2 regions of the Bradyrhizobium vignae genome follow, and region 2 is predicted to be linked to the other one. Evidence: riboswitches for the same ligand, from Rfam matches in the RefSeq annotation. Region 2 holds a riboswitch; the other holds the start of a gene.
What was found. Region 2 has a riboswitch for glycine ahead of BRAD3257_RS15715 (D-amino acid dehydrogenase). Riboswitches for the same ligand answer to the same signal wherever they lie in the genome.
Positions count from the first base shown of each region.

Region 1: linked by a shared signal. The riboswitch ahead of gcvT (glycine cleavage system aminomethyltransferase GcvT) and the one ahead of BRAD3257_RS15715 (D-amino acid dehydrogenase) in region 2 are both predicted to bind glycine.

Region 1 is NZ_LS398110.1:3,118,593-3,133,836, reverse strand. It holds gene BRAD3257_RS15040 (NADP-dependent isocitrate dehydrogenase) at 1-309, shown strand, start outside; gene BRAD3257_RS15035 (cyclic nucleotide-gated ion channel) at 489-1,721, opposite strand; gene alaS (alanine--tRNA ligase) at 1,728-4,409, opposite strand; glycine riboswitch at 4,630-4,718, shown strand; gene gcvT (glycine cleavage system aminomethyltransferase GcvT) at 4,864-6,009, shown strand; gene gcvH (glycine cleavage system protein GcvH) at 6,020-6,388, shown strand; gene gcvP (aminomethyl-transferring glycine dehydrogenase) at 6,543-9,410, shown strand; gene BRAD3257_RS15010 (hypothetical protein) at 9,534-10,508, opposite strand; gene BRAD3257_RS15005 (hypothetical protein) at 10,567-11,556, opposite strand; gene BRAD3257_RS39715 (hypothetical protein) at 11,581-11,736, opposite strand; gene recA (recombinase RecA) at 11,910-12,998, opposite strand; gene BRAD3257_RS40295 (hypothetical protein) at 13,591-13,761, shown strand; gene BRAD3257_RS14990 (DUF2798 domain-containing protein) at 14,415-14,723, opposite strand; partial or broken gene BRAD3257_RS41015 (hypothetical protein) at 15,003-15,244, shown strand, end outside.
Region 2 is NZ_LS398110.1:3,262,815-3,278,058, forward strand. It holds gene BRAD3257_RS15695 (M81 family metallopeptidase) at 1-1,136, opposite strand, end outside; gene BRAD3257_RS15700 (ABC transporter ATP-binding protein) at 1,350-2,999, opposite strand; gene BRAD3257_RS15705 (ABC transporter permease) at 3,157-4,044, opposite strand; gene BRAD3257_RS15710 (ABC transporter permease) at 4,064-5,005, opposite strand; gene BRAD3257_RS15715 (D-amino acid dehydrogenase) at 5,184-6,485, opposite strand; glycine riboswitch at 6,554-6,666, opposite strand; glycine riboswitch at 6,670-6,774, opposite strand; gene BRAD3257_RS15720 (M20/M25/M40 family metallo-hydrolase) at 6,871-8,001, opposite strand; gene BRAD3257_RS15725 (ABC transporter substrate-binding protein) at 8,269-9,879, shown strand; gene BRAD3257_RS15730 (glycosyltransferase family 39 protein) at 10,106-11,698, shown strand; gene BRAD3257_RS40315 (hypothetical protein) at 11,708-11,848, opposite strand; gene BRAD3257_RS15735 (multidrug effflux MFS transporter) at 11,903-13,153, opposite strand; tRNA gene BRAD3257_RS15740 (tRNA-Leu) at 13,397-13,485, opposite strand; gene BRAD3257_RS15745 (twin-arginine translocation pathway signal) at 13,659-14,078, shown strand; gene BRAD3257_RS15750 (FAD-dependent monooxygenase) at 14,104-15,244, opposite strand, start outside.

The sequences.
Region 1 (15,244 bases), 140 kb from region 2:
GCCGAAGCCGCCCACGGCACGGTGACCCGCCATTACCGCGAGCACCAGAAGGGCAAGGAGACTTCGACCAACTCGATCGCCTCGATCTTCGCCTGGACCCGTGGCCTCGCCCACCGCGCCAAGCTCGACAACAACCCCGAGCTTGCCAAGTTCGCGGCCACGCTGGAGAAGGTCTGCGTCGACACCGTCGAGGCCGGTTACATGACCAAGGACCTCGCGCTCCTGGTCGGCGCCGACCAGCGCTGGCTCTCGACCACCGGCTTCCTCGATAAAGTCGCCGAGAACCTGACCAAGGCGCTGGCGGCGTAAGCCGCCTGCACGCTGTCATTGCGAGCGAAGCGAAGCAATCCAGGATCCCTCCGGGGAAACAGTCTGGATTTGCTTCGTCGCTTCAGCGACAAGATTGCCTTGCAATCTTGTCGCGCGCTCCTCGCAATGACGGACACTGGCGAGCATCGCCGTTCTCAGCTGATAGGAGTGCAGCGAAGCTATTCGCTGCGTCCCCCGCCTTCCTTCTCCGCCTGCGCCAGCTCGGCGAGCGCGAGATCGCCGCTGTCGGCAAGCCTTGCCTTGGCAGTGGTGTGGACGTGGGCGGCTAGCGTCGGCATGCGCGCGATCAGGGCGTGAAAATCCTGGGCATCGAGCACCAGCAGGCGCGTCTTGCGCGTCGCCGTCACCGTGCCGCTGCGTTTGGTTTTGTGCAGCAGCGCGATCTCGCCGAAGAAGGTGCCGTCGGATAGCCGCACATGCTGGCTCGGCAGCGCGATCTCGACCTCGCCGGCGGTAATGAAATACATCGACGACGCCGGATCGCCCCGTCGCACCAGAATCTCGCCCTGCTCGATGGTGCGCGCCCGCAAGAGCCGCATGATGTCGGCGATCTCCGCGGCCGCCAGATGCGAGAACAGCGGCACCCGCGCCAGCATGCCCCAGGTGACGACGAAATCGCGCCGCTTCACCTCTTCCGCGAATGCGGTCGAGATGATCGCGACCGGCAGCGCGATCATGGCGAAGCCCGAGATGATGGCGAAGGTGGAGATGAACTTGCCGAGCGGCGTCAGCGGCACGACGTCGCCGTAGCCGACGGTGCCGAGCGTTACGATCGCCCACCACATCGCCTGCGGGATGGTGCCGAGCTTGTCCGGCTGCACGTCGCGCTCGATGGCATAGAGCAGCGAGGCGAAGGTCAGCACCGCGCCGATCAGGATGACGATGCAGCCGATCAGCGCCCGCCGCTCGGCATGCACCGCGGCGAGCAGCGAGCGCATCGCCGGCGAATAACGGATCAGCTTGAAGAACGGCAGCACGCCGAGGGCTGCCAGCGTCGCGTGCCGGCCGGTCGCGAGCACGATTCCCGCTGGCAGGAACGCCATGAGATCAATGATGCCGAGCGCAGAAAAGGCATAGCCCAGCCGGTCGGACAGCGCCGATCCTCTGCCTTGGGTATGCCCCGCCACCGTCCACAGCCGCGCCGCATATTCCAGCGCGAACACGAGCACGGACAGGATGGAGATGCCTGCGAACAGCGCGCCAAACCGGGCGTCGAGCTCCGGCACCGAGGCGAGGATCATCGCGGCTACATTGAGCACGACCACGCCGATGATCAGCTGGATGAAGCGCGACCCGACCGAATAGGCCAGCGGATCGTGCTCCAGCAATTCGTAGAGGCGATCCCGTAAGTTCGGATCGCGAAGCCCACGTCCTCGCGGAACGGTGGACATGAGGCTTTAAGCGCCCGCCATCGCTTTTTCGATCGCCGACAGCGCCGCGGCCGCCTTGGCCCCATCGGGGCCGCCGGCCTGGGCCATGTCGGGCCGGCCACCGCCGCCCTTGCCGCCGAGCGCTTCGGACGCGATGCGCACGAGGTTCACGGCGTTGAAGCGCGCGGTGAGGTCTTGCGTGACGCCGACCACGACACCGGCCTTGCCGTCCTCGGTGACGCCGACGATGGCGACGACCCCCGAGCCGAGCTGCTTCTTGCCGTCATCGGCAAGGCTCTTGAGATCCTTCATCTCGATGCCCTCGACGGCGCGCGCCATCAGCTTGACGTCGCCGACCTCGCGCACGCCCGCGGCAGCGCCATTGCTGGCGGCGGCAGCGCCACCGCCCATCGCCAGCTTCTTGCGGGCGTCGGAGAGCTCGCGCTCCAGCTTCTTGCGCTCCTCCATCAGCGCGGCGATGCGCGCCGGCACGTCGTCGAGGGAGGTGCGCAGCTCGTTCGCCGCGGTCTTCGCCAGCGCCATGGTCTCGTTGGCGTGCCTGCGCGCATAATTGCCGGTCAGCGCCTCGATGCGGCGCACGCCGGAGGCGACCGCGCTCTCGCTGGTCAGCGTGATCAGGCCGATGTCGCCGGTGCGCCTCACATGGGTGCCGCCGCAGAGCTCGACCGACCAGCCGAGCGCGTTGGCGCCGCGCTCGCGCGCGGTCTTGCCCATCGAGACGACGCGGACCTCGTCACCATACTTTTCGCCGAACAGCGCGCGCGCTCCCGCCTCCCGCGCCTCGTCGACGCCCATCACGCGAGTGGTGACCTCGTCGTTCTCCAGCACCACGTCATTGGCGATATCCTCGACGCGAGCGAGCTCCTCGGCCGTGATCGGCTTCGGATGCACGAAGTCGAAGCGCAGCCGGTCGGGTGCGACCAGCGAGCCGCGCTGGGCGATGTGGTCGCCGAGCACCTGGCGCAGCGCCTCGTGGATCAGATGCGTCGCCGAGTGATGCGCGCGGATCGAGGAGCGGCGCGAATGATCGACCTCGAGCTGCAGCGCAGCGCCGAGCTTCAGCTCTCCACTCTCGACCGCGCCGATGTGAACGAAGAGATCGCCGAGCTTCTTCTGCGTGTCGGTGACGCGGAATTTGAGGCCGCCCTCGCCCGTCAGCACGCCGGTGTCGCCGACCTGACCACCGGACTCCGCATAGAACGGCGTCTGGTTGAGCACGATCGAACCCGTCTCGCCGGCTTTGAGGCTGGCAACCTCCTGGCCGTCCTTGACCAGGGCGGAGACGACGCCCTCGGCGCTCTCGGTCTCGTAGCCCAGAAATTCGGTGGCGCCGAGCTTCTCACGCAGCGGGAACCAGATTGCCTCGGAAGCCGCTTCACCAGACCCCTTCCAGGACTCGCGCGCCTTGGCCTTCTGGCGCTCCATGGCGTCGTTGAACGAAGCCTGGTCGACGCCGATGCCGCGCGACTTCAGCGCGTCCTGCGTCAGATCGAGCGGGAAGCCATAGGTGTCGTACAGCGTGAAGGCGACGTCGCCGTCGAACATGTCGCCCTTTTTCAGACCTGCGCTCTTCTCATCGAGGATGGCCAAGCCGCGCGACAGCGTCTTGCGGAAGCGCGTCTCTTCCAGCCGCAGCGTTTCCTCGATCAGCTTCTCCGCGCGCATCAGCTCGGGGTAAGCCTGGCCCATCTCGCGCACCAGCGCCCAGACCAGCCGGTGCATCAAGGGCTCTTTCGCACCCAGCAGCTGCGCATGGCGCATCGCCCGCCGCATGATCCGGCGCAGCACGTAGCCGCGGCCCTCGTTCGAAGGCAGCACGCCGTCGGAGACGAGGAAGGCCGAGGAGCGCAAGTGGTCGGCGATGACGCGGAACGAGGCCGCATTCTGCTCGGTCGGTCCGCTGCCCAGCGCGGACGCGGTCGCGTCGATCAGGTTACGGAACAGGTCGGTCTCGAACACGCTCTCGACGCCCTGGAGGATGCAGGCCATGCGCTCCAGGCCCATGCCGGTGTCGATCGAGGGACGCGGCAGATCCACGCGCTCCTCCTTCGTCACCTGCTCGTATTGCATGAACACGAGATTCCAGAATTCGAGGAAGCGATCGCCGTCCTCCTCCGGCGAGCCCGGAGGCCCGCCCCAGATGTGCTCGCCGCGGTCGATGAAGATCTCCGAGCAAGGGCCGCACGGCCCGGTGTCGCCCATCGCCCAGAAATTGTCCGAAGTCGGGATACGGATGATGCGGTCGTCGGCGAAGCCCGCGATCTTCTTCCACAGGCCCGCCGCCTCATCGTCGGTGTGATAGACCGTGACGAGCAGCTTGTCCTTCTTCAGCCCGAACTCGGAGGTGATCAGCTTCCAGGCGAGCTCGATCGCGCGCTCCTTGAAATAGTCGCCGAACGAGAAATTGCCGAGCATCTCGAAGAAGGTGAGATGGCGCGCGGTGTAGCCGACATTGTCGAGGTCGTTGTGCTTGCCGCCGGCGCGCACGCATTTCTGCGAGGTGGTGGCGCGCTGATAGGGGCGCTTCTCGACGCCGGTGAAGACGTTCTTGAACTGCACCATGCCGGCATTGGTGAACATCAAGGTCGGGTCGTTGCGCGGCACGAGTGGCGAGGACGGCACGACCTCGTGGCCGTTCTCGGCAAAGAAGTTCAGAAAGGTCGACCTGATCTCGTTGACGCCGCTCATGTTCATCCAATCGGGTATGCTTGGGCCCGCTGCCGCCGTCCAAACCGGAAATTAAGGCTGATATCTGCGGGCCAAAGCGCTTTTAGACAAGGCCAGCTTCGCTGTCCAGAAACTGTGCAAGGAGATCAGAGGGTTGCCGCAGGCGCGCAATCCCGTTGAAAGGCACAGAAGTCGCGTTGACAGGCTTGGCCGGCCTGTGGTCTCTACCCATCTGTATCGTACGGCCACGTCGGGAGAGACCGGCACTGGTGCCGGCGCCGAAGGAGCAACCGCCCCGGAAACTCTCAGGCAAAAGGACCGCGTGGCTTTGACAGCATCTGGAAAGAGGCGCCGACGGGCATAAGACCCGGACTGCGTCCGCCGACGGGATAATACTCTCAGGCACAGCGACAGATGGGGCTTCGACCGGTGTCCATCGGGGAATCCTCCCCGGGAACCGCCGAGGGCCCCTTACATGCTAGCGAATAACCAAGACTCCCTGAAACGTACACCCCTCCACAGCCTCCATGTGTCCCTGGGCGGCAAGATGGTGCCGTTCGCGGGCTATGACATGCCCGTGCAGTACCCCGCGGGCGTCCTGAAGGAGCACCTTCATACCCGGGCCTCCGCCGGCCTGTTCGACGTCTCCCATATGGGCCAGATCGCGCTCCGGCCGAAATCCGGGAGGATCGAGGACGCCGCCCGCGCGCTGGAGCGGCTGGTGCCGCAGGATATCGTGGCGATCGCCGCGGGGCGGCAGCGCTATGCCCAGTTCACCAATGACGATGGCGGCATTCTCGACGACCTCATGGTCGCCAATTTCGGCGATCACCTGTTCCTGGTCGTCAACGCCGCCTGCAAGGCTGAGGACGAGGCGCATCTGCGCGCGAATCTCTCTGGCGACTGCATCATCGATTCGCTGGAAGGCCGCGCGCTGATCGCGCTGCAGGGCCCGAAGGCGGAAACGGTGCTGGCGAAATTCTGTGCAGAGGCCCCGGCGATGAAGTTCATGGACGCCGGTCCGCATGAGGTTGCCGGCATCAAGTGCTTCGTCTCGCGTTCCGGCTACACCGGCGAGGACGGTTTTGAGATCTCGGTTCCCGCCGCCGATGCCGAACGCCTCGCCAAGATGCTGCTGGATAATCCGGACGTGCTGCCGATCGGCCTGGGCGCCCGCGACAGCCTGCGGCTGGAAGCCGGGCTCTGCCTGTACGGCCACGACATCGACACCGCGACCACGCCGGTCGAAGCCGCGCTGGAATGGTCGGTACAGAAGAGCCGCCGCAGCGGCGGGACGCGCGCCGGCGGTTTTCCCGGCGCAGAGAAGATCCTCGCCCATTTCGATGGCGGCGCGCCCCGCCGCCGCGTCGGACTGCTCGCCCTGGGCCGCGCGCCGGTGCGCGAGGGCGCGCTACTTTTTGCCGACGCTGCGGGCGGCGAGCCCATCGGACAAGTCACCTCGGGCGGTTTCGGCCCGAGCCTGAGCGCGCCGGTCGCGATGGGCTACGTGCCTGCGAGCCTCGCCGCGCTCGGCACAAAACTCTTCGCCGAGGTGCGCGGCCAGCGACTGCCGCTCGCAGTCGCCGCCATGCCTTTCGTGAAAAACACCTACAAACGCTGAGGACGAGACAATGACCACGACGCTGTACACCTCCGACCACGAATGGCTCGCCATCGACGGCGATACCGCCACGGTCGGCATCACCGATTACGCGCAGCAGCAGCTCGGCGACGTCGTGTTCGTCGAACTGCCCAAGGTCGGCCGCGCGCTGAAGAAGGCCGAAGCCGCCGCCGTCGTGGAATCGGTCAAGGCCGCCTCCGACGTCTACGCACCTGTTACCGGCGAAGTGCTCGAGACCAACGAGGCGCTGGCCGCCGAACCGGCGCTGGTGAACTCGGACGCGCAAGGCGCGGCCTGGTTCTTCAAGATCAGGATCGCCGACAAAAGCGAGCTCGGCGGCCTCATGGATGAAGCCGCCTACAAGGCGCATACGGCGTGAGATGACGAGAACTCTAACCTCATTCTCAGTGTCATCACCCGCGAAGGCGGGTGATCCAGTACGCCGCGGCCCATCGGCCCTAGCCGAAACGCCTGCGTTTACTGGATGCCCCGCCTTCGCGGGGCATGACAGCAACTCCTAGCGAGGACCCATGATGACCGCGCACCGCAAATCCAATGGCGACACCGCCGCCAGTTTCGTTCGCCGCCACATCGGCCCCTCAGTGCGCGATGTCACCGCAATGCTCGAAACGGTCGGCGCCAAGAGCGTCGATGCGCTGATGGCGGAGACGCTGCCGGCCTCGATCCGGCAGGCATCGCCGCTCGATCTCGGCAAGCCGCTCAGCGAAACCGAGGCGATCGCGCATATGGCCGAGCTCGCAGCCCAGAACCAGGTCTTCACCTCGCTGATCGGCCAGGGCTATTCCGGCACCATCCTGCCTGCGGTGATCCAGCGCAACATCCTGGAGAACCCGGCCTGGTACACGGCCTATACGCCCTACCAGCCCGAGATCAGCCAGGGCCGGCTGGAGGCGCTGTTCAACTTCCAGACCATGATCTGCGACCTCACCGGGCTCGACGTCGCCAACGCCTCGCTGCTCGATGAAGCGACCGCGGCGGCCGAGGCGATGGCGCTCGCCGAGCGGCACTCGCAGGTGAAGGCAAAAGCTTTCTTCGTCGACAAGGACGTGCATCCTCAGACGCTGGCGGTGATGCGCACCCGCGCCGAGCCGCTCGGCTGGAATCTGGTGGTCGGTGATCCCCTCACCGATCTCGACAAATCAGACGTGCTCGGCGCGCTGCTGCAATATCCGGGTTCTTCCGGCGCGTTGCGCGACCTCAGACCCGCGATAGCGTCGTTGAAGGCCAGGGGCGCGCTCGCGATCGTTGCCGCCGACCTGCTGGCACTGACGCTGCTCGCCTCGCCCGGCGAGCTCGGTGCCGACATCGTGATCGGCTCTGCCCAGCGCTTTGGCGTGCCGATGGGTTATGGCGGGCCGCACGCGGCCTATATGGCGGTGCGCGATGCGCTGAAGCGCTCGCTGCCCGGCCGTATCGTCGGCCTCTCCGTGGATTCGCGCGGGGCACCTGCCTATCGTCTCGCGCTGCAGACCCGCGAGCAGCACATCCGCCGCGAGAAGGCGACCTCCAACATCTGCACCGCGCAGGTGCTGCTGGCCGTCATCGCTTCGATGTATGCGGTCTATCACGGCCCCGAAGGCTTGATGCAGATCGCACGCAACGTGCATCGCCGCACCGCCGTGCTCGCGGCCGGCCTGCGCAAGCTCGGCTTCGCGCCGCAATCCGACAGCTTCTTCGATACGGTGACGGTCGATGCCGGCGGCAAGCGCGACGAGATCATCGCGCGCGCGACCGCCGAGAAGATCAATCTCGGCCTCGGCCATGGCACCTTGCGCATCGCCTTCGACGAGACCACGACGCCCGCGACCGTGGAAGCAGTCTGGCGCGCTTTCGGCGGCACGCTCGCCTATGCCGAGATCGATGCAGCGACGCGCGAGGCGCTGCCGGACGGCTTGAAGCGCACGACCGCGTTCCTCACCCATCCCGTCTTCCACGCGCATCGCTCGGAGACCGAGATGCTGCGCTACATGCGCAAGCTCAGTGACCGCGACCTCGCGCTCGACCGCGCCATGATCCCGCTCGGATCCTGCACCATGAAGCTGAACGCGACCACCGAGATGATGCCGCTGACCTGGCCTGAATTCGGCAGCCTGCATCCGTTCGTCCCGCGCGAGCAGGCGGCCGGCTATCACGCGCTGTTCGCGCGGCTGGAAAAATGGCTGTGCGACATCACCGGCTACGACGCGATCTCGCTGCAGCCGAATTCGGGCGCGCAGGGCGAATATGCCGGCCTTCTCGCGATCCGCGCCTATCACGCGGCGCGCGGGGAAAGCCACCGCAAGATCTGCCTGATCCCCTCCTCCGCCCACGGCACCAATCCCGCCTCGGCCGCGATGGTCGGCATGGAGGTGGTGGTGGTCGCCTGCGAGAAGAACGGTGACGTCGACGTCAATGATCTCCGCGCCAAGGCGGAGAAGCATTCCAACGATCTCGCCGCTGTGATGATCACCTATCCCTCGACGCATGGCGTGTTCGAGGAGCATATAAGCGAGATCTGCGACATCGTGCACGGCCATGGCGGCCAGGTATATCTCGATGGCGCCAATCTCAATGCGCAGGTCGGCCTGTCGCGGCCCGGCGACTACGGCGCCGATGTCAGCCATCTCAACCTGCACAAGACCTTCTGCATCCCGCATGGCGGCGGCGGCCCCGGCATGGGCCCGATCGGCGTAAGAGCGCATCTCGCGCCGTTCCTTCCAGGCCATCCCGCGACGAAGGCGGATGCGCCGGTAGGCCCGGTCTCGGCTGCGCCGTTCGGCTCCGCCTCGATCCTCACCATCTCCTATATCTACATCCTGATGATGGGCGGCGAAGGGCTGAAACGCGCCACCGAGATCGCGATCCTCAATGCCAACTACGTCGCCGCGCGCCTCGATCCGCATTTCCCGGTGCTCTACAAGAATGCGAGGGGCCGCGTCGCGCATGAGTGCATCGTGGATCCGCGTCCGCTGAAGACGACCAGCGGCGTCACCGTCGACGACATCGCCAAGCGCCTGATCGATTACGGCTTCCACGCCCCGACCATGAGCTTCCCGGTGCCGGGCACGCTGATGATCGAGCCGACCGAGTCGGAATCGAAGGCCGAGCTCGACCGCTTTTGCGATGCCATGATCGCGATCCGCAAGGAGATTGCGGAGGTCGAGGCTGGCCGCTTCAAGATCGAAGCCTCGCCGCTGCGCCACGCCCCGCACACCGTGCACGACATCGCGGACGATGGGTGGAATCGCGCCTATACCCGCAGCGAGGGCTGCTTCCCGGACGGCATCTCGCGCACCGACAAATATTGGTGCCCCGTGGGCCGCGTCGACAACGTCTACGGCGATCGCAACCTGGTGTGCTCCTGCCCGCCGGTGAGCGACTACGCGGAAGCTGCGGAGTAGGACGCGACGGCGGTCTCGTAGGGTGGGCAAAGCGCAAGCGTGCCCACCACCTTTCGCCGCGTTAGACGATGGTGGGCACGGCGCAAGTGCGCCTTTGCCTACCCTACGGCATCGAATGCGCCGCTAGGGCGCAATCAACAATCGGCTTTCGCGATCCCATCGCCAGAGCTTTTCGTTGGTGAGCTCCGTCCCGCCCCACCAGCGATAGATTCGGTTGTGGCGCCACATATCGTCCTCGCGCGCAAAGATGGAGCGCCCGAGTTCAGTCAGCGTGACCTTCCACTCGCTCCTGCCGAAGTAACGATCCTCATTGTCGAACGCCGGATCGCCTAACAAGACCGGCGGCGCCGAATACGCCCCCAGTTCCAGCAAGGCATCGCGCGCGTCGTTTTCGTCGAACACATCGCGCATCCACCACGCCTCGGTGACACGCCTTGGGTCCGTGTGCCCATCGTTCACGAAGTCCAGGATATCCATTTCGCTCGCACCTAGGCCCGTCACACTGTCCGGAAGCTCTTCAAGCAACGCGATGAGTGCCGGCCGAAGTCTCGGCAGGATCGTCAGATCCGTCATCAGAAGATCGAAACAGGGCTTTGGCGTTTCAGCCCGATAGGCTTGCCAGGCGCGGCTTGCCGTCACCAAATGGGTCTCGGTCACCTCGAAGGCCGGCAGCTTCCACTTTGCGACGGATTCTGGAGCATAGTGCGCAACATGATCGTCCGTGTGCACTAGGCTCAGCTTCGTCGTGATTTCTTTGTACGGGCGAAGTAGGTCCAGCAACCAGACCAGCACCAGCTGATCGTTAGGGCGAGAATCGACCCATATTTCAATTGAATCGAACTTGGCGCACAGCTCGAAGAAACCGATATCGCGCGTGCCGAAACCGTCGAGCGAACCACGACAGGAATCATCGAGCCAATGATCGCCGGAATTGCCGTGCTTTGCCGAACGGCGCTCCAGCCCCATCAAGAGCTGTTCCTCGGGAGGCAATTTCCTCCACACGAAGCGTAGATAGAATCCAAGCACGACATTCGCGAGGCGCGACTGGCGAAGCACGTCTTCGTCAAGATGGTTCGTGGATAAGATCAAATGGGACACGGACGCCTCTCAAAATTGATGCGCAATTCACGAAGACTGAGAGCCACGCGCACCCACCTTAGCGAGGCGCGATCAACGAGCGAGTCTCAGGATCCCACCGCCAAAGCTTTTCGTTGGTGAGTTCCGTCCCACCCACCAGCGATGGATCGGGTTGTGCTGGAGGAAATCCGCCTCTCCTGCCAGCACCGCATTCCCGAGATCCGTAAGTGACAGGCGGGATTGCTTGTACCGGGCGTGACGGACAGCATCGTTGTGCATGTCGAGCGTAAACGGCCCCCTCCTCCAGCCCGGATACGGCCGGCACCGGACAGCGCGCGAGCCCGTCGAGCAGCGCGCCCACCTCCCAATAGTCGAAGACGCGACGCTCGTTGCGCTTGTGATGTCCCGGAAAGACGTCGAAGGGCTGCAGGCCGCCCCGGGCGATGAGCTGGAGTATCCGCAGCTCCGTGGCTCCAAGGCCCGAAGCCGGGCGCGGCAGCTCTTCGAGAAGAGCTGTCCTGTCAGGAGCAAGGTTAGGCAGCCAGCTCAAATTCGTGAGATTGCACCAGCTTTGCGGGGTCGGCGCACAATAGGCCCGCCATGCACGGCTGGCCGATTTGAGTTGGAGAGGTGTGATCCGGACGACCGGCGGGTAGGATTCCCTTCGCGGTGGGTCGACGTCCCCGACGCCCAAGAACAGAGCGCGGACGACAAAGGCGGGATTCGCATCGCGTCGGCGGCACCAATGATCGAGCAGCCAGAGCAGGATTAATTGGCCATTTGGCCCTGGTCCCCGCCAAAACTCAACCGAGTCGTATTCTCCCAGCAGTTCGATGAATCCTCGATCCTTCGCACCTGATTCCTCGAGGCGCCAGGGCGGCGTATCGTCAAGCCAATGAAGCCCGTGCGACTGCGTCGTGCGTGGCGCGAAAAACGCATCAAGCTCCGCATCAGACGGCAATTGTCCCCAAACGAGCCGGCGCTCGATCGCGATCACGAGGCCGGCGATGCCGGCTCGTTGAATGGCGCCGGCGATGGACGAGTCTGTCGTGACAATGCGTCGTGTCATGACGCTGCCCTCTCCCCGATGGTCCTACTTTTTCCCCGGAAGAGAATCCCAGCGCAGCGTGAGAAGCGCGCCGAGCCCGGCGAGCGAACTGATTCCCAACAGAACGATTGCCATCAGCATCGAATATTTGCGCGTGCGCTTGGCGTGCCGCGTTTGAACAACAAGCATGACCTGCCCCATTTACTCATGAACTGACGCTGGCAAGCGTTGACCAAGCCTAGTGTTGGTCAACGTGACGATGCAACCTGAGAATGTATCGGGGACTAGAACTGCAAAACAAAACGGGCACCGAAGACGTCGGCAACTCAACGTCCTCAGCGCCCGCTCCTCGCGAAAAACTTTCGCGTTAGGTCCTACTCCTCCGCCGGCTCCTCGCCATCGGCGTCACGCTCCGGCGTACCGGCGAGAATCTGCTCGGCGATCAGGCCGGAGTTCTGGCGGATCGCGGTCTCGATCTTGGCGGTGATGTCGGGGTTGCCCTTCAAAAACGCCTTGGCGTTCTCGCGGCCCTGGCCGAGGCGCTGGCTGTCATAGGAGAACCAGGCGCCGGACTTCTCCACGATGCCGGCCTTGACGCCGAGATCGAGGATCTCGCCCATCTTGGAGACGCCCTCGCCGTACATGATGTCGAACTCGACCTGCTTGAACGGCGGCGCCAGCTTGTTCTTGACCACCTTGACGCGGGTGGTGTTGCCGACCACCTCGTCGCGCTCCTTGATCGCGCCGATGCGGCGGATGTCGAGACGGACGGAGGCGTAGAATTTCAGCGCATTGCCGCCGGTCGTGGTTTCCGGCGAGCCATACATCACGCCGATCTTCATGCGGATCTGGTTGATGAAGATCACCATGGTATTGGACTTGTTGATGGAGGCCGTCAGCTTGCGCAGCGCCTGGCTCATCAGGCGGGCCTGCAGGCCCGGCAGCGCATCGCCCATCTCGCCCTCGAGCTCGGCCTTCGGCACCAGCGCCGCGACCGAATCGACCACCATCACGTCGACTGCGCCGGAGCGCACCAAGGTGTCGCAGATCTCCAGCGCCTGCTCACCGGTGTCGGGCTGCGAGATCAGGAGCTCGTCGATGTTGACGCCCAGCTTGCGGGCATAGACCGGATCGAGCGCGTGCTCGGCGTCGATGAAGGCGCAGATGCCGCCCTTCTTCTGCGCTTCCGCCACCGTATGCAGCGCCAGCGTGGTCTTGCCGGAAGATTCCGGCCCGTAGATCTCGACGATGCGCCCCTTGGGCAGGCCGCCGATGCCGAGCGCGATATCGAGCCCGAGCGAGCCGGAGGACACCGCCTCGATGTCCATGGACCGGTCGTTCTTGCCGAGCTTCATCACCGAACCCTTACCGAACTGGCGCTCGATCTGAGAGAGCGCGGCGGCCAGAGCTTTACTCTTGTCCATGGAAGATCCTTCGACGATACGCAGGGCAGTTGCGGACATTGGGTCGTGCTCCTTATGGCGAGGATTCGCTAGGGGGACAAACGATTGAGAGGCGGGCCGGCGATAAAAACAATGTACCCTATTTGTTCCAGGTTCGCAATATGTTCTTTTGCGATCTTGACTCGGAAACTCTGATGCTGCCTGCAAAACAGACGAGAATATTGAACGTCTTGCAAATCTGACGGATGGGCTATCCTCTCACAACGAGTCCAGAGAGACTGGCGCATAACTGACTGTCCTAATCCGCCTCTGCGGGTGTCGGATATCGAACAGACTATTCCGGAGCTATCAGCCAGAGTGACAGCATCCGGGATTTTGCGATTCCCTCCCGGGGCTGGACCAACGTCGCCCGCCGTATTGCAAGCGGGCGACGTTGTTGCTGTGGGGGTGTCCTAGTCTGCCCTCGCGGGTGTCCTAATTAGGACAGTACCCGATTGGGCCCCCCTCAATGCCACCGACGGCGCTCGATCCATGACCCGCATCAAGAACGCGCGACCGGCGTGTCGTCATCTTTCCGTAATCCTGCGGCACCGAACCTTTTCGCGGTCTCCGGCTTCTGGGGGATGGGACCGCAACTCTGGGGATCGTAACCATGACCGACGACAACACGCACAATGATGCGATCAGGCGCAATCCGCTGCTGGAGGCAGCGCGCGAGGAGATGGTGAAGTTCGAGCGCAAGGAAAACGAATTCCGCAAGAAGGACCGTGAAGAGCGCGCCGCCGAGCTCCATCTTCCCCTGAACGAAATCAAGATCCACTAGGCTCCGCCAGGACCGGCCTCCGGAGCGCCCCGCCCCGCGGTGAGGCGGCAGGCGGCCGGTCCAAGGGGATCGCCAGATCTCGATCCGGCCTCGCGCGTCGGGCTGCATGGTCAAAGAGACGGGCGCGCGGACATTTAAGGTATCTAAATACTACCTGCAAGCTATTGGCAGATCAAGGAAAATTCCCAGCACCCTACTGTGCATGGGGTTGTTTTCCAATTTTTTGAAAGTCGCGCTGTGCCCAGCGCCGTCCATTGGAAGGCGCGGCCTCCATTCCTCGGCGGGCGTACCCCTCTACAGCACCGCGAGCAGCACCAGGCCGATGACCAGCACGACGAAGCCAGCCGCCGTCGCGGCGGCGAATGACCGCTCTACGTTATCCATGATGCCACCCCGTTTTCGGCGCGCCACGTTTCCCCCATGGCTGCGCCGAGCGGATCAGATCTTGCCGATGCGTGTGTCCGCAGTGGTGCGAGCGGATGTCGAAATTGGGACCGGTGCGGGGCCTGTCTGCGGCCTTTCGATCGCGACCTTCACGGCGGCCGATCCGGCCAGCCGCCAGACCAGGCCAGATCCGGACGCCCCGCCTGTGTCAGGCTGCCGTAAGCTGAACCGGCTAGGGTCGCCCGGCTATGGTGTTGCAGCCCAGCACCTCAGCCTCCAATAACTCTCTGCCCCGCTTGGCTCTCCCCAGGCGGGGCCTTTTCATGCCAGCCGGCGGCGCGCGGGTCTCGCTCCTCCCGGGTCAGGCGCAGCGAGAAGGCGCGGATCGCGGGCGCGGCCAGCAGCACGACCGGCAGCATCGCGGCCCATGCGATCAGCCACGACACCATCCAGTGCCGAACGAAGATCATCGGGCTGCCTGCAGGAAAGCTGGCGATGCCCGCCGCGATCAGCGAGGTCAGTCCGGACTGGATGACGCCGAAAACGAAATGAGAATAGCGGCGAGGAATGCCGAGCATGAGGCGTCCACGGTTGCTTGCCGTGATCAGGCAAGCAAGGCACATGCCGTCACCTCGAGCGGCTCTGGAACGCCACCTTGCAGGCACGCCCTGCCCGGCGCTCGCATGCTTTTGGACGGATTTCAGGAACTCTGTTCATGGTCGGAGAACCACGGAATACCAGCGCCCGCCGGCTGTGCTTCGCGGCTTGCGGCAGATTTTGCTTGTCTCTGGAATATTGTGACTATTGTGACGCCCAACATGTTTGCAGGCATGAAAGGTAAATCGTGGGAGGCGACCATGAATCACGGGGGCGTCGAGTTCACCTGGCCAAGACAGCGATTCCCGGAGTCTGGCAGTGGCAGTTCCGCATCGGCGAGCAGGTCAAGACCGGCAGGACCGAGACGAAGATTGACCGGCTGGCGATCCGGCGCGTGCAGCTGCGCATCGATCGGGAGCTGAAGGCGATCGCGCGAAAGACGGCCTCAACCGGCCGGGAGAGATCGGCAATGCTCCCAAGCGAAGCAGCGCGCCACGCGGTT
Region 2 (15,244 bases):
ACAAAGGTCTCGCGATAGGGCTCGTCGCCGGGAATCCCCGACTTGCCGCCGAGTGACAGCGTCACGGTGGCGCCGATGCCGGCTTCGTGCGCGGCCTTCGCCGAGACCGGATCGTAAATTGCGCCGGTCGCGGCGCTCGCCTTGTTGCGCACCAGCGCGCGCAGCATGCCCGTGGTGTCGGAATCGCCGCCGGCGCCGGGATTGTCCTGGGTGTCGGCGATGATGATCGGCTTGCTCGCGTTCTTGGAAAGCTCCATCGCATGGCGCACGCCATCGTCGGGCGTCCAGATCTTGCCGTCGAAATCGTCCTCGTGGCCTTCGATCAGCTTCACCATCGCATCCGCTGCGCGGTCGGCATCGGCTTGCGTCTTGCCATAGGCGAATACGCTTGGACCGCAATGGTGGAAATCGGCGGCAGGGAAGCCGGGGGCGAAGGAGAGCGTCGGAACGGCGTCGCCCTCTAATGCCGCGAGTTGTTCGTAAATGCCTTTGGTGGGCTGGTCGTTGGTGCATTGCCAGCTGATCGGGATCAGGAAGGGCAACTGCCGGAAAGCCTTTGCGTAGCGTTGCTTCGTCCCCAGCAGCAGCGTCAGATGCTTTGCGCAGGCACGGCCGGTCTCGGCCATGTCGACGTGGGGATAGGTGCGGTAGGCGATCAGCGCATCGGCATGCGCGATCATCTCGGGCGTGACGTTGGCATGGAGATCGAGGCTGGTGACCAGCGGAACATCCTTGCCGATGACCCGGCGCACACGCGCCAGGATCTCGCCTTCACCGTCGTCGAGATGCTCCGTGACCATCGCACCATGCAGGTCGAGATAGACCGCGTCGATCGGGCCCGCGGCTGCGATGCCGTCGACCATCACCTTCACGATGCGCTCGAAGGCGTCCTTGGTGACATGGGCCGAGGGGCTCGCCCCGCAGGCGATGGTCGGGATGAGTTCCCAGCCGTTCGCCTCGGCGCTGTCGACGAAGCCGGCAAGGCCGACATTGATGCGGCGCATCACCTTCAAGACGTCGGCACCTTCAGTCATCGCCGGCCAGCCGCCGCCATGCTGGAAATCCGCGAAGGTCGCCTTGGTCGGAGCGAAGGTGTTGGTCTCGTGCAGGAAGCCGCCGACGGCGATGCGTGTCATCAATTCAAGTCCAGCATTGGAAAGTGCGCGACGTTAGCCTTGGCCCGCAGCCGAGGGCAAGGCGGGAAGCAATCGCGCCGCGCATAGGGTCAAGCTGTTTTGGGAATGTGTGCCGCGCACACCGTCATTGCGAGCGTAGCGAAGCAATCCAGAGTCTTTCCAAGGAGGGATTCTGGATTGCTTCGCTACGCGCGCAATGACGAGGGGAGAGAGCTACGCCGTAGCCCCCACGCCTTCCGCCACCGGCCGGAAATTGGCGAAGTCCCAGTTACGCCCCGGTGCCGCATCCAGCAGGGCTTTGGTGTAGGCCTCCTTCGGATGCGTCAGCACTTCGGCGGCCGGTCCCTGCTCGACGACGCGGCCGTGCTGCATCACCACCACCTCGTCGCAGATCTGCGCGGCGACGCGCAGATCGTGGGTGATGAACAGGATGGCGATGCCGAGCCGCTTCTGGATCTCGTCGAGCAGTTCCAGCACCTGCGCCTGTACCGAGACGTCGAGCGCGGAGACCGCTTCGTCCGCGACCAGCACATCCGGATCGAGCGCGAGCGCCCGGGCGATCGCAATGCGCTGGCGCTGGCCGCCGGAGAACTGGTGCGGGTAACGCGACACCGCATCGGCCGGCAGGCCGACGAGCTCGAGCAGCTCTCGCGCCCGCTTCATCGCGTCAGGGTGCGCCACGCCGTAATTGATCGGGCCTTCCGCGATGCTCTCTCCGACGGTGACGCGAGGATTGAGCGAGCGGTAGGGATCCTGGAACACGATCTGGATCTTCTGCCGGTGCGGCTGCAGCAGGCGGCGCGAGATGTCGGCGATCTCGCGGCCGGCAAGGCGCACGCCGCCCGAGGTCGGATCGATCAGGCGGACGATGCAGCGCGCGACCGTCGACTTGCCCGAGCCGCTTTCGCCGACGATGCCGAGGGTGCGGCCCTTGCGCAAGGTCAACGTGACCTTGTCGGCGGCGACGACCTCGCGGCCTTTGCCGAAGAAGGCGCGCTCCTTGTAGATCTTGCTGAGCTCGTTGGCTTCCAGCACGATCGGCTCGCGGGTCTCCTCGCGCGGTTGTCGCGGCACCAGGCTCGGCACTGAAGCCAGCAGGTTGCGGGTATACTCCATGGTCGGGTTGCGCAGCACGGTCTCGAGCGGGCCGGTCTCCACGAGGCGGCCTTGCCGCATCACCGCGACGCGGTCGGCGATCTCGGCGACCACGCCCATGTCGTGGGTGATGAACAGCACGGCGGTGCCGTGATCGCGCTGGAGGTCGCGGATCAGGGTCAGGATCTGCTTCTGCGTGGTGACGTCGAGCGCGGTGGTCGGCTCGTCGGCAATGAGGAGCTTCGGCTCCAGCACCAGCGCCATCGCGATCATGATGCGCTGGCGCTGGCCGCCGGAGAGGCGGTGCGGATAGGAGGCGAAGATGCGCTCGACCTGGGGCAGGCGGACCTGCTCCATCATGTCGAGGATGCGCTTCTTGCGCGCTTTGGCATCGAGATCGGTATGGGCGCGCAGCACCTCGTCGATCTGGCGGCCGACCGGCACCACCGGATTGAGCGCTGTCATCGGCTCCTGGAAGATCATGGCCATCTGTGTGGCGCGGAGCTGGCGCAGGCGGCGGTCGGTCGCGGTGAGCAGCTCTTCGCCGACCAGCTTGATGCTGCCGCCGGTGGGAACCAGCGTCCCCTTCGGCAGCAGGCCCATCGTGGTGAGCGAGGTCACCGACTTGCCCGAGCCGCTTTCGCCGACGAGACACAGCGTCTCGCGCTCGCGCACCTGGATCGAGATGCCGTCGATGATGTTGGCGCCCTTCGGCTTCTTGCCGACGGAGACGACGAGGTTGTTGATGTCGAGAACGAGTTTGGTCATCAGGTCACTCCGTCGTCATTGCGAGGAGCCCGCGACAAGATTGCAGAGCAATTCTGCGCTGGCGACGAAGCAAATCCAGAATGTTTCCGCGGAGGCAGACTGGATTGCTTCGCTTCGCTCGCAATGACGGAACAAGGGGATGGGCCGGGGAAACAAATCACTTGCCCTCCCGCTGCTTCATGCGGGGATCGAGGGCGTCACGCGCGGCGTCGCCGATCAGGTTGATGCTGAGGATGGCGATCGAGAGCAAGAGGCCCGGCCAGAAGATCAGCGACGGCTTGATCTGGAAGTACTGGCGACCCTCGGCCATGATGTTGCCCCAGGTCGGCGTCTCCGGCGAGATGCCGGCGCCGAGGAAGGAGAGGATAGCCTCGGTGAGGATCGCGCTTGCACAGACATAGGTGCCCTGGACGATCAGCGGCGCGATCGTGTTCGGCATCAGATGCCGCCACATGATCTTCGGCAGGCTCGAGCCGACCGAGATCGCGGCCTCGACGTAAGGCTCCTCGCGCGCCGACAGCACGACGGAGCGGACCAGGCGCGCCACGCGCGGGATCTCGGGAATGGTGATCGCGATCAGCACGGTCCAGAGGCTGGCGCCGGAGAGCGAGACCACGGCGATCGCGAGCAGGATGCTCGGCATCGCCATCAGGCCATCCATCACGCGCATCAGGACGGAATCGATCAGCTTGAAGAAGCCGGAGACGAGGCCGATCGCGAGCCCGATGGCGATCGACAGGATCGCCGAACCGATGCCGATCAGAAGCGAGATGCGGCCGCCATAGATCACGCGCGACAACAGGTCGCGTCCGTAAGCGTCGGTGCCGAGCAGGAATTGCGCCGAGGACGGCTTCAATCGCTGCGACGGCGCGAGCTGGATCGGATCATGCGGCGCGATCAGCGGCGCGACGATCGAGACCACCACGATCAGGGCGAGCAGGACCGTCGCCGTGGCGATGATCGGCGTCGAGGTGAGGAATCCGAAGCGCGGCCGCAGTGGCGACGTGATCGGAATGGACGACTGGGGAAGGGTATCGACCGACATGTGTGTTCTTATCCTTGCCTCAGTACCGGATCCGGGGATCGAGCAGGGTGTAGGCGACGTCGATGAGGAGATTGACGACGACATAGATCAGCGACGTCAGCAGGATCATCGCCTGGATCACCGGATAGTCGCGCGCCAGCACCGCATCGACGGTGAGGCGGCCGATGCCGGGGATGTTGAACACGCTCTCGGTGACGACGACACCGGAGATCAGCAGCGCAAAGCCGGTGCCGATCACGGTGATCACCGGCACGGCGGCGTTGCGCAGCGCATGCCGCATCATCACGGCAACCTCGTTGATGCCTTTCGCACGCGCCGTTCGCACGTAATCCTCGCCGAGCACGTCGAGCATCGCCGCGCGCGTCATGCGCGCGATCAACGCGATGTAGATGAAGGACAATGCGCAGGTCGGCAGGATGATACGCTCGAAGAACGGCCCGAAGCCGTTCGAGATGCTGCGGAAGCCCTGCACCGGCACCCAGCGCAAATCGATCGCGAAGATCTCGATCAGGACATATCCGACCACGAACACCGGGACCGAGAAGCCCAGGACCGACAGGCCCATCACGAAACGGTCGATCCAGGTGCCGTGCTTCCACGCCGCGATCACGCCCAGCGGGACTGCGACGATCACGGCGAGGACGATGGTCGACAGCGCGATCGAGATCGACGGCTCGACGCGCTGGCCGATCATCTTCATCACCGGCAGGTTGGAGATCAGCGAGGTTCCGAGGTCGCCGTGCAGCAGCTTGTTCACCCAGGTGATGAACTGCACGATCAGCGGCTCGTTGAGGCCGAGCGAGGCGCGGATGCGCTCGAGCCGTTCCGGCGTCGCGTTGTCGCCGGCGAGGATCGCGGCGGGATCGCCGGGCGTCAGCCGCAGCAGCAGGAACACGAACAGAGCGACGACGCCCATCACGGGCACCGCGGCCAGAACGCGGCGAATAAGATAACCCAGCATGCACCTATCTCCGGCTGCGGAACTTGTGGCGCCTCGAGGCGCCCGGGAATTCTGTCGTGTCTATCATGCCTATCACTTGGACTGAAAAGGCTGCCCGGAGACGCCATCCTCTTGGGGCAAATTGTGTGCCAAGGGCTGCGCTGTAGCAAGAGGCCGGCATGTCCCCGGCATCGGCCACTCAGGATGCATGTCGCAGTTCATGCTCACCCCTAAGTGAAGGCACGGTCGGCGGCGCATTGAGCCCGCGCCAGCCGTCGATGGTCTGGGCAATTATCTGCGCCGTCGCCGCCGACAAAGTCCAGCCGAGATGGCCATGGCCGGTGTTGAAGAACACGCCCGGTATCCGTCCCGCGCGCACCACCGGCATCATGTTCGGCATCATCGGGCGCAGCCCGGCCCAGGGCACGACGCGCGACGTTTCGACGGCGGGGAAGTTGCTGCGCACCCAGTCGATCAGCGGCTGCACGCGGTCGGCGCGGATGTCGCGATTGAAATCGTTGAACTCGGCGGTGCCGGCGACGCGAAAGCGATCGGCCCCGAGCCGGCTGGTGACGATCTTGGCGGCCTCGTCGAGCAGGCTCACGGTCGGGGTGGCGTTGCGGCTCTCGGCGGTGTCGAGCTGCACGGTGATCGAGTAGCCTTTCACCGGATAGACGTTGACGCGCTCGTCGAGCAGGGCGGCGAAATGACGGCTCGCAACGCCCGCGCAGACCACGACGCCGTCCGCCTTCAGCATGCCGCGTTGAGGCGCGTCAGCATCGCTCGTCGCGAGATCGGCCCAGCCGATGACAAAGCCGCTGCCGGCCCGTGCGATCGAATCGATGTTGGCCTCATGAATGAAGGTCGCACCACGCCGCTTGCAGGCTTCCGCCAGCCCGCGGGTGAACTTGTGGATATCGCCGGTCGCATCCGACGGCGTGAAGAAGCCGCCATAATAGTCCTTCCGCAGTGTCGGCTCGATCGCGCGGATTTCCTCCGGCGTCACCGGGCGGCGGTCGAGGCCACCTTCCTGCAGTAGCGCATTGACGCGCAGACCGGATTCAAAGCCGGCCTTGTCACGATAGATGTGGAGGATGCCGCGGCGCTCGAGATCGAAGTCGACGCCTTCGCGCGCCGCGATCTCGAACAGATGCTTGCGGGCTTCGATCGCCAGCCGCGTGGTCTCGATGGTATTGGCGCGGTAGTTGCCGATATTGGCGACGAACTCGCTCATCCACGAATATTTGTGCCAGTTCGGCCACGGGTTCATCAGCAGCGGCGCATCGCGCCGGAACATCCAGCGCAGGCCCTTCAGGATCGTCGCGGTAGAGTTCCACACCTCGGCATTGCTGGCGGAGAGCTGTCCGCCGTTCGCAAACGAGGTTTCCATTGCGGCATAGCGGTGCTTGTCGAGCACCGTCACCTTGTAACCGCGTTCCAGCAGGGCATAGGCGGTCGTTACGCCGGTGATGCCGGCGCCGATGATGGCGATATGAGTCATGATGAAGTCGGGGCTCCCGTGAGTTAGAGATGGCTGACCGCCGGCTCGAAAGCCGTTGGCGGCGCCCCATCTGTCACGGTTACCTGAGAGCTTGATCCGGCGCGGACCTCGGAAGGTCAGCCTCGGACTATCCCCTTCGGTGGACGTCACGATGATCAAATCGTGCCGTCTCTCTCCAGATCGTCCTGTCGATACAGTCCTTTTGCCTGAGAGTTTCCGGGGCGGTTGCTCCGTCGGCGCCGTAACGAAAGCAGCATGCCTTCGTTGCGATCTCTCCCGCATCGTCGCGTGGACAAGCCGAGCAGTACGATACGCCTCATTTTTGGACAAGGCTAAATTTCGACCGCGATTGCCAATGCATTGTGCAGTGCGAAGTTGATTCAATTTACTCCAGCGTTGCCAGCAGTCCCGCCATCAGGCGGCCGCGCTCGACCAGGCTGTCGACCTCGATGAACTCCTCGAGCGTGTGGCCATTGCCGCCGCGCACGCCGAGGCCGTCGAGTGTCGGGATGCCCATTGCGCCGGTGAAGTTGCCGTCGGAACCGCCGCCGGAGCTCGCATGCGGTAATTCCGCGCCGAGGGATTTGGCGATGCCGCGCGCCTTTTCGTACAGCGCCATGGTGCCGGCATCCGGCTCCCACACCGGCCGCGTCACGCCGCGCGTCACCTTGAAGGTGACGTCGTTGGTGGTGCCGGACAGCGCCAGCATCCGCTCGACGCCGCGGTCGAGATCGGCCTGGCGCTTGGCCATCGACAGCGCTTCGCCGGTGGCTGTCGTGGCAACGCAATTGACCCATTGTCCGCCATGCACGACGCCGACCGAGAAGGTGCAGTCCTCCGTCGTCATCGCATCGATCGCAAGAATTTGCCGCGCCATCTCGCGAATTGCCGAGCGTCCTGCCGACAAGGTTGCGCCGGCGTGGCTCGGCCGTCCCGTCGCTTCGAGATTGAAGCGTGCGATGGCGTAACGTCCGGTGGTGACGCCGTTGTCGGCGCGGCCGGGCTCCGGCACCAGCACGTATTTGTTGCGTGCGGCTTCGGCCTCGATGATGTCGCGCGTGGAGGGCGTGCCGACTTCCTCATCCGGCGTGAACAGCACGGTGATCGGCAGCGGCGTCGTGAACGAGGCGCGCGCCAGCTGGCGGATCGCTTCCAGCGAGAGATAGTTGCCGCCCTTCATGTCGTAGATGCCGGGGCCGTAGCATTTGTCGCCCTCGCGCCGCCATTTCAGCTTCTCGATGGTGCCGACCGGATGAACGGTATCCATGTGTCCGGCGATCAGGATTCCCGGCTCGCCCTGCTTCGGATGGGGAAAGCGCGCGCGGATGACGCCGCCAAAGCCCTGGCGGCCGGCGATGCGCTCGATCGTAGCACCCATGATCGCCATGTCCCGCGCTGCGATATCGAGCATGCGGTTCACTGCGTTCGCGTCCCAGGTCGGGCTCTCGCATTCCACCCAGGTGCGCAGGCCCTCGAGCATGGCCTCGGAATCGAAGGGAAGATTGGCTGGATTCATCTCAATGTCTCTCAAGCTGCGAAGATGGAACGCGCATTGCATCGGCGCGGGGCAGGACAGCGGAGAGCGTTGTAGAGCCAAACTGATCTTTGTGGAGCCCGTGCGCGCGCCGCGAGGGCTTGCGACGAAACCGGATTGACGCGCTCAACACTGTCTGCAAGTCTCGAAAAGATAAAGGCATTGCATGAGGTTAGTTCGCCCAACGAACGAACCGCATGCTCAACCAATAACCTGCCTTTGAACAGTTTCACGTCAGGAGAACCCTCTATGTTCCACTTCACGCGCCGGGGGGCTCGCGCATTCGCCTCCAAACTTGCGCTGACGGTCGTCGCGCTTTCGACTGCGCTGGCTTCGCCAGTGTTGGCGGCCGGCAAGACCCTCACGGCGGTGATGCATTCGGATCTGCGCATCATCGACCCGATCTTCACCACGGCCTACATCACGCGTGACCATGGCTACATGGTCTACGACACGCTGGTCGCCCCGGATTCGAATTTCAAGATCCAGCCGCAGATGGCGGACTGGAAGATCTCCGATGACAAGCTCACCTACACCTTCACCCTGCGCGATGGCCTGAAGTGGCATGACGGTGCGCCGGTGACGGCGGAGGACTGCGTCGCCTCGCTGAAGCGCTGGGCTGCGGTCGACGGCATGGGCCAGAAGCTCATGGACTTCACCGCGAGCCTCGAGGCGACCGACGCCAAGACCATCACGCTGAAGCTGAAGGAACCCTACGGCCTCGTCCTCGACTCCATCGGCAAGCCGTCCTCGCGCGTCGCCTTCATGATGCCGAAGCGTCTCGCCGAGACGCCGCCGGACAAGCAGATCCCCGAGCAGATCGGCTCGGGTCCCTTCAAGTTCGTGCAGGGCGAATTCCAGCCCGGCGTGAAGGCGGTCTATGTCAAGAACACCGACTACGTGCCGCGCAAGGAGCCGGCGAGCTGGACCTCCGGCGGCAAGGTGGTGAAGGTGGACCGCGTCGAGTGGATCACCATGCCGGACTCGCAGACCGCGGTGAACGCGCTGCAGTCGGGCGACATCGATTTCATGGAAAATCTGCCATACGACATGCTGCCGGTGCTGGAAGCGAACAAGGAGCTCACGATCGAGGTCTCCAATAAGTTCGGTTTCCAGACCCTCGGCCGCATGAACTTCCTCTATCCGCCGTTCGACAACGTGAAGGTGCGCCGCGCTGCCTTGCTGGCGATGAACCAGAAGGACGTTCTCGACGCGCTGGTCGGAAACCCGAAATATCAGAAGATCTGTGGTGCCTTCTTCGTGTGCGACACGCCGCTCGCAACCGAGGTCGGTGCCGAGACCCTCGTGAAGGGCAACGGCATGGCCGAAGCGAAGAAGGCGCTCGCCGAATCCGGCTATGACGGCACGCCGGTCGTGATCATGGCACCTGGCGACGTCACGACGCTGAAGGCGCAGCCGATCGTTGCGGCCCAGCTGCTGCGCGAGGCCGGCTTCAAGGTCGACCTGCAGGCGACCGATTGGCAGACCGTGGTGAGCCGTCGCGCCAGCCAGAAGCCGCCGAAGGAGGGGGGCTGGAACATGTTCTTCACCAACTGGGTCGCGGCCGACGTCTCCAACCCGATCGCCAATCTCTCGATCGGCGGCCAGGGCAAGAAGGGCGGCTGGTTCGGCTGGGCGGAGGATGCCAAGATCGAGCAGCTCAAGGATGCGTTCGTCCGCGCAGCCTCGCTCGACGAGCAGAAGAAGATCGCGGCCGACATCCAGAAGGAAGCCTATGAGCAGGTGATCTATATCCCGCTCGGGCAGTACCTGCTGCCGAGCGGCTGGCGCAAATCGCTGACCGGCGTGCTCGACGGTCCGGCGACGCCGCTGTTCTGGAACATCGACAAGTCGGAATAGGGCGAGAACCCCTCTCGCGGCCTTCGGCCGGACCCTCGCACGGCGCCGCTGTCATCAGCGGCGCCGTTGCCGTTTGATGGCCTTGCGCTGGTTGAAAGGCGGCGCCCTTTAACTTTTTCAATTGCTAATCGTTGCTATTTGTTTCCAAGCTGAAATAGATGCTGCGTCTTCGCGTATCATTTTTTCAGATTTGCTTCCCGTGCCGATCGATTTTGCATTCCAGGCGATGGCCGAACGGTCCGATCGCGCGCCGGCGCCCTGGCGCCGGCCCTTCCTGCGCTGGCTCGACGCCGTCGAGGCTGGCTGGGCCGTACCGCTTCTCATCGCCTGCTTTATCGTGGTCTGGACCCTCTATCTCGCTATCGCCTATGCCGGCGGCGGCCTTCATCCCGATACGCTCGAAGCCTGGACGCTGGGCCGCAATTTCGCTTTCGGCTATCACAAGCATCCGCCGTTGATGGGGTGGGTGACGGCGGCGTGGACCTCGGTGTTTCCGCTCAGCGACTGGTCGTTGCAATTGATGGCGATGGCCAATGCCGGGCTCGCGCTGTTCTTCGTCGATCTGATCTCGCGGCAGTTCGTGACCGGACACAAGCGCATCCTGGTGCTCCTGCTCCTGATGCTGACGCCGGCCTACCAATTTCATGCCCAGCGCTTCAATGCCAATTCGGTGCTGCTGGCGACCTGGCCGCTGGCGACCTGGTGCTTTCTGCGCGCGTTCGAGACGCGCGCCTGGCCGTGGGCGATCGCGGCGGGATGCACGACCGCGCTGGCGATGGTCGGCAAATATTATTCGATCTTTCTCGTCGTGAGCTTCGCGTTTGCCGCGCTGGCGCACCCGGCGCGCCGCGCCTATTTCAGCTCCGCTTCGCCATGGATCTCGGTCGTCGTCGGGCTCGCGGCGCTGTCGCCCCACCTCTACTGGCTCGCGACCACGGGCGCGTCGACCTTCACCTACGCACTGGCGCATGCCAACGGCAACGTCTCGAGCTCACTCGGCGAGGCGAGCAACTTTGTGCTGGGGTTGGCCGCCGCGATGAGCCTATCGGCCTTGCTCTGGGTGCTGATCGCGGGAACGCGCTTGAAGCAGTTTACAGCCGACTTCGCGGCCATGAGCCCGGGCCTGCGGTTACTGTTCTACGTCACGATCGGTACGATCGTGCTGCCGGTGCTGACGTCGCTTGTGTGGGGCACCGATCTGCCGTCGCTGTGGGCCTTGCAGGGGCTGTTCCTGTTCGCCGTTCTCGTGGTCTGCGGCACGAGCTATCCGATCGAGCGTTTCCACACCGTGAACCTCACGGTGATCGTTGCCGGCGCTGCGCTTGCCGCCGTCCTGATCGCGGCGCCGATCCATGCCATCTATCGCAACAAGCACGGCTATGAAGAGGGCCGGAACTTTTACGCGCAGGCGGCCGGCGAGTTGACGCGCGAGTGGCGCGAGCAGACCGCTGAGCCGCTGAGTGCGGTCAGCGGCGACGACGCGCTTGCCTTCGCGACGGCGTTCTACAGTCCCGACCATCCGCATTACGCACGGCCGTTCGAGTACCAATACACTTGGGGTCTGCCGCACCAGACGACGCTGGACCGCGGCTGGGCCGCACTCTGTTTCCGCGGGCAGGAATATTGCAGCCGCTGGATGGAATGGGTGTCCGCCCGCGGTGGGCATTTCGTCAGGCGCGAGTTCACCGTGCGCGCTTCCCTGTGGGGCCAGCCTGGTTTGTCTCGGGACGTGATCGTGCTGATGGCGCTGCCGCAGGGAAGCCCGGTGCCGGCCAGCGCTGCGGATGATTTCAGCGCCAGCCGGCGGGGCACCGAATAGGCGGCGTGCTCAGCAGTGGCTGTCGCGCACCTGCTCGAGCCCCTCGCTCGCAAGCGGCGTGGTGAACGCGGCCCGCTCAGCGCGCGGTTCGGAACGTTCCGTCTTCTGCCGTTCTACTTCGTCGCGCTCTTCGCGGTGTTCCAGTTCCATTGCAGCATCCTCTGGAATTGCTGCAGGACAACATCGAGGCCGCCGCGTGGTTCCTCAGCCGACCGGACGATGATGCGGCCTGAACAACCGGCCCTTCTCGACCACCAGCACGATCGCGAGCGCAGCGAGGGTCGACAGGAAGAAGCCGACCGAGAAGGGCAGCAGCGTGCCGTCGAAGCTCTGCCCGATCGCCATGCCGACCACGATTCCGATCAGCGTCGTGATCGAGCCGTAAAGCGAGGAGGCGGTGCCGGCGATGTGTCCCTGCGGCTCCATCGCGAGCGCGGTGAAGTTGGCGACCATCATGCCGAACGAGAACATCATCAAAGCGGAGAGCGCCATGAACAAGGCGAGCGGCAGCACGCCGAGGCTTTCCGTCAGCAGCATCACGCCGGCCACCACGGCGTAGAGCGTCAGCGCCCCGTGCGAGATCACGCGCATGCCGAGCCGCCCGACCAGCCTCGCATTGAGAAAGCCGGCGATGGCAGTGCCGGCGGCGATCGCCGCGAAAGCGAGCGGGAAGTAGTGGCCGAGATGATAGATGCCGGTGAAGACCTGCTGGGCGCAGAAGACGTAAGCGAACAGTGCGCCGATCACGGTTCCGGCCGCCGTCGCATAGCCGATCGTCTGGCGATGGGTCACGGTCTGGCGGAAGGCTGCGAGCACGTCGGCGGGCGCCAGCGACCTGCGCTCGGACTCGGGAAGGGTTTCAGGCAGCCGCAGCACGCACCATGCGAGCGCGAGCAGGCCATAGAGCATCAGCACCACGAAGATGCCGCGCCACGCCGTCACCAGCAGCACCGCCTGTCCGAACGAGGGGGCGACCACGGGCACCGCGATGAACACCATCATCGCGAGCGACATCACGCTCGCCATGCGGCGGCCGACATAGCAGTCGCGCACGATCGAGGTCGCGATCACGCGCGTCGCCGAGGTGCCGAGCCCCTGCAGCGCACGCGCCAGCAGTAGCGTCTCGAACGAGGGCGCCGCGACCGCCAGCACGCTCGCCACCGCATAGACCGCCATGCCGCCGAGCAGCACCGGCCGGCGTCCGAAACGGTCCGACAGGGGACCCATGACGAACTGGCCGGCGCCGAAGCCGATCAGGAAAGTCGACAGCACCAGCTGGAGATGGTTCGCGACGGGAATCTTGAAGGCGGTGCCGATATTGGGCAGCGCCGGCAGCATCATGTCCATCGCGAGCGGATTGAGCGCCATGATGGACGCGATCACGATGACGAATTCTGGAAAACCCATCGGGCGGTGTCCGGAGGACACCCAATCGTCGGCATTGACGTCAGACAAGAAACTCACCCCTGCAATCGAGCGACTTATCTAGCGCTGATGCTGCGTCGCACAACCCATGTTTCGGGATGGCTGGCAGGCGGGGCAGGGGCGGTCAAAAACCGGTGAGGGAGCGTGCAAGGATGATGGTTTTCGCTCGTGCCTCAGGCCGGGTTACTCGGCATCGTCAGGGCCTTCGAGCTGGTCCTCTGTCCCGATCTGACAGCGCTGTATTTCTTGCCGAGGTGGCACCGTCAGCTCTCGTGGTGCGGGCAGCCGGGGTCGAACCGGCACAGCGCTTGCGCACCGAGGGATTTTAAGTCCCTTGCGTCTACCAATTCCGCCATGCCCGCTTGATCCAACGAGATCAAATATTTAAGTCCTTCCCGGCCGTCTGGAATTGGCGCGGTGCATAGCCGAGGGGACGGTTCTTCCTTAAGCGAGCCGGGCGCACAAGGCAAAGCCTCAATCCGGACATCTGTTGCTGCTTTAGGCATTCTCAATCCACGGGGGCTATTCATCCGGCATGGCTGTTTCGTCTTGCTCTTCGCTGCGCGGTTTTTGCGCGCTCATCGCGCTGCTCGCAGCTGGCGTCGCGCTGTCCGGCTGCGCCGGCATGAGCGAGACGATCGCACCAGCCTTTGCCGATCCCGCCAAATACGAATTGTACGATTGCAAGCAGCTCGAGACCGAGCGCAAGAATCTCGCCAATCGCACCGCCGATTTGCAGAGACTGATGGACAAGGCGCAGACCGGGGCCGGCGGGGCCGTCGTGTCCGAGCTCGCTTATCGCAACGACTACGTCGCGGTGCGCGGGCAGGCGCAATTGGCCGAGGACGCCTGGCGCCGCAACAAGTGCCGGGAGACGCCGCCTGAGGCGACACCTGCGGCATCGCCCGCGGCCACCGCCAAGCCGGCATCGAGATCCGGGAAAGCGGCCCGCTGAGCCATTGTGCCGGCGGCGCTTCGCATCAAGGCCGCCAGTTGTAGATCCAATCCTGCCGCGCCAACATGCGCTCCGGGCCGAGCGCGCGGATCGCCAGATCGCGTGCGAACGCGAGCGGCCCACTGAAGTGATAGATCCGGCCCTGCTGTCGTGCGGTCCGCTGCACCCGCCGCACGCGGGCCCGGCGCGCAGCTCCATATTGCTTGAGCGCGGCGGTGATGCCCGCGGTGCTCTCGGCGGCCTCGAGGCTCAAAAGCCGCGCCAGCACGGCGGCATCCTCGATCGCCATGCCGGCGCCTTGGGCTGCAAAAGGCAGCATCGCATGCACGGCATCGCCGAGCAGCGCCACCGGACCTTTGCTCCAGGGGCAACCATCGGGCACGCCGAACAGCGCCCATTTCCGCCAGCTGTCGACCGGGGCGAGCATCATCCGCGCCGCCGGCGGCCAGCGTGGCGCGGCGAACGCGTCCATCACCTCGCGCGGATCGCCGGGCGTGCTCCAGCCCGGCCGGTTCCAGGTGCCGGGCAGCACCGCCACCACGTTGATCTGGCGTCCGCCTGCGATCGGATAGGCGACCAGATGAGCGTTCGCCCCCATCCAGAGCTGCACCCGGCGTGCGGTATACTCCTTGGGCAGCTGCGTGGCCTCGAGCGTGCCGCGCCAGGCGATCAACCCGGAGAAGCGCGGCTGCACCTCGGGAAACAGATGCTGGCGTACCGTCGACCAGATGCCGTCGGCGCCGATCAGGGCGCTGGCAAGATCGCTGCGGCGGATCGTGCCGCTGCGGTGGACGACGGTCAGTCCCTTGGCGTGGGGCGCGACGTCCTCGAAGACCGCACCCAGCTTCAGGTCGATATCGGGATGATCGGCAACAGCGCCGGCGAGTGCCGATTGCAGGTCGGCACGGTGCACCACCCAGTAGGGGGCGCCGGCCCGCGCGGAGGCTGCTTCACCGAGCGGCATGCGCAGCAGCTCGCCGCCGGCGCGCGCGCTCATGATCGAGACCGCCTCGGGGATCACCGCGCGCAACTTGAGGCGGTCGGTGAGGCCGAGCTCGACCAGCACGCGGCTGGCATTGGGAGAGAGCTGCAGGCCGGCGCCGACTTCCTCGAGGCGCTCGGCCTTTTCCAGCACGACGATGCGGAAGCCGCGGGCGGCGAGCGCA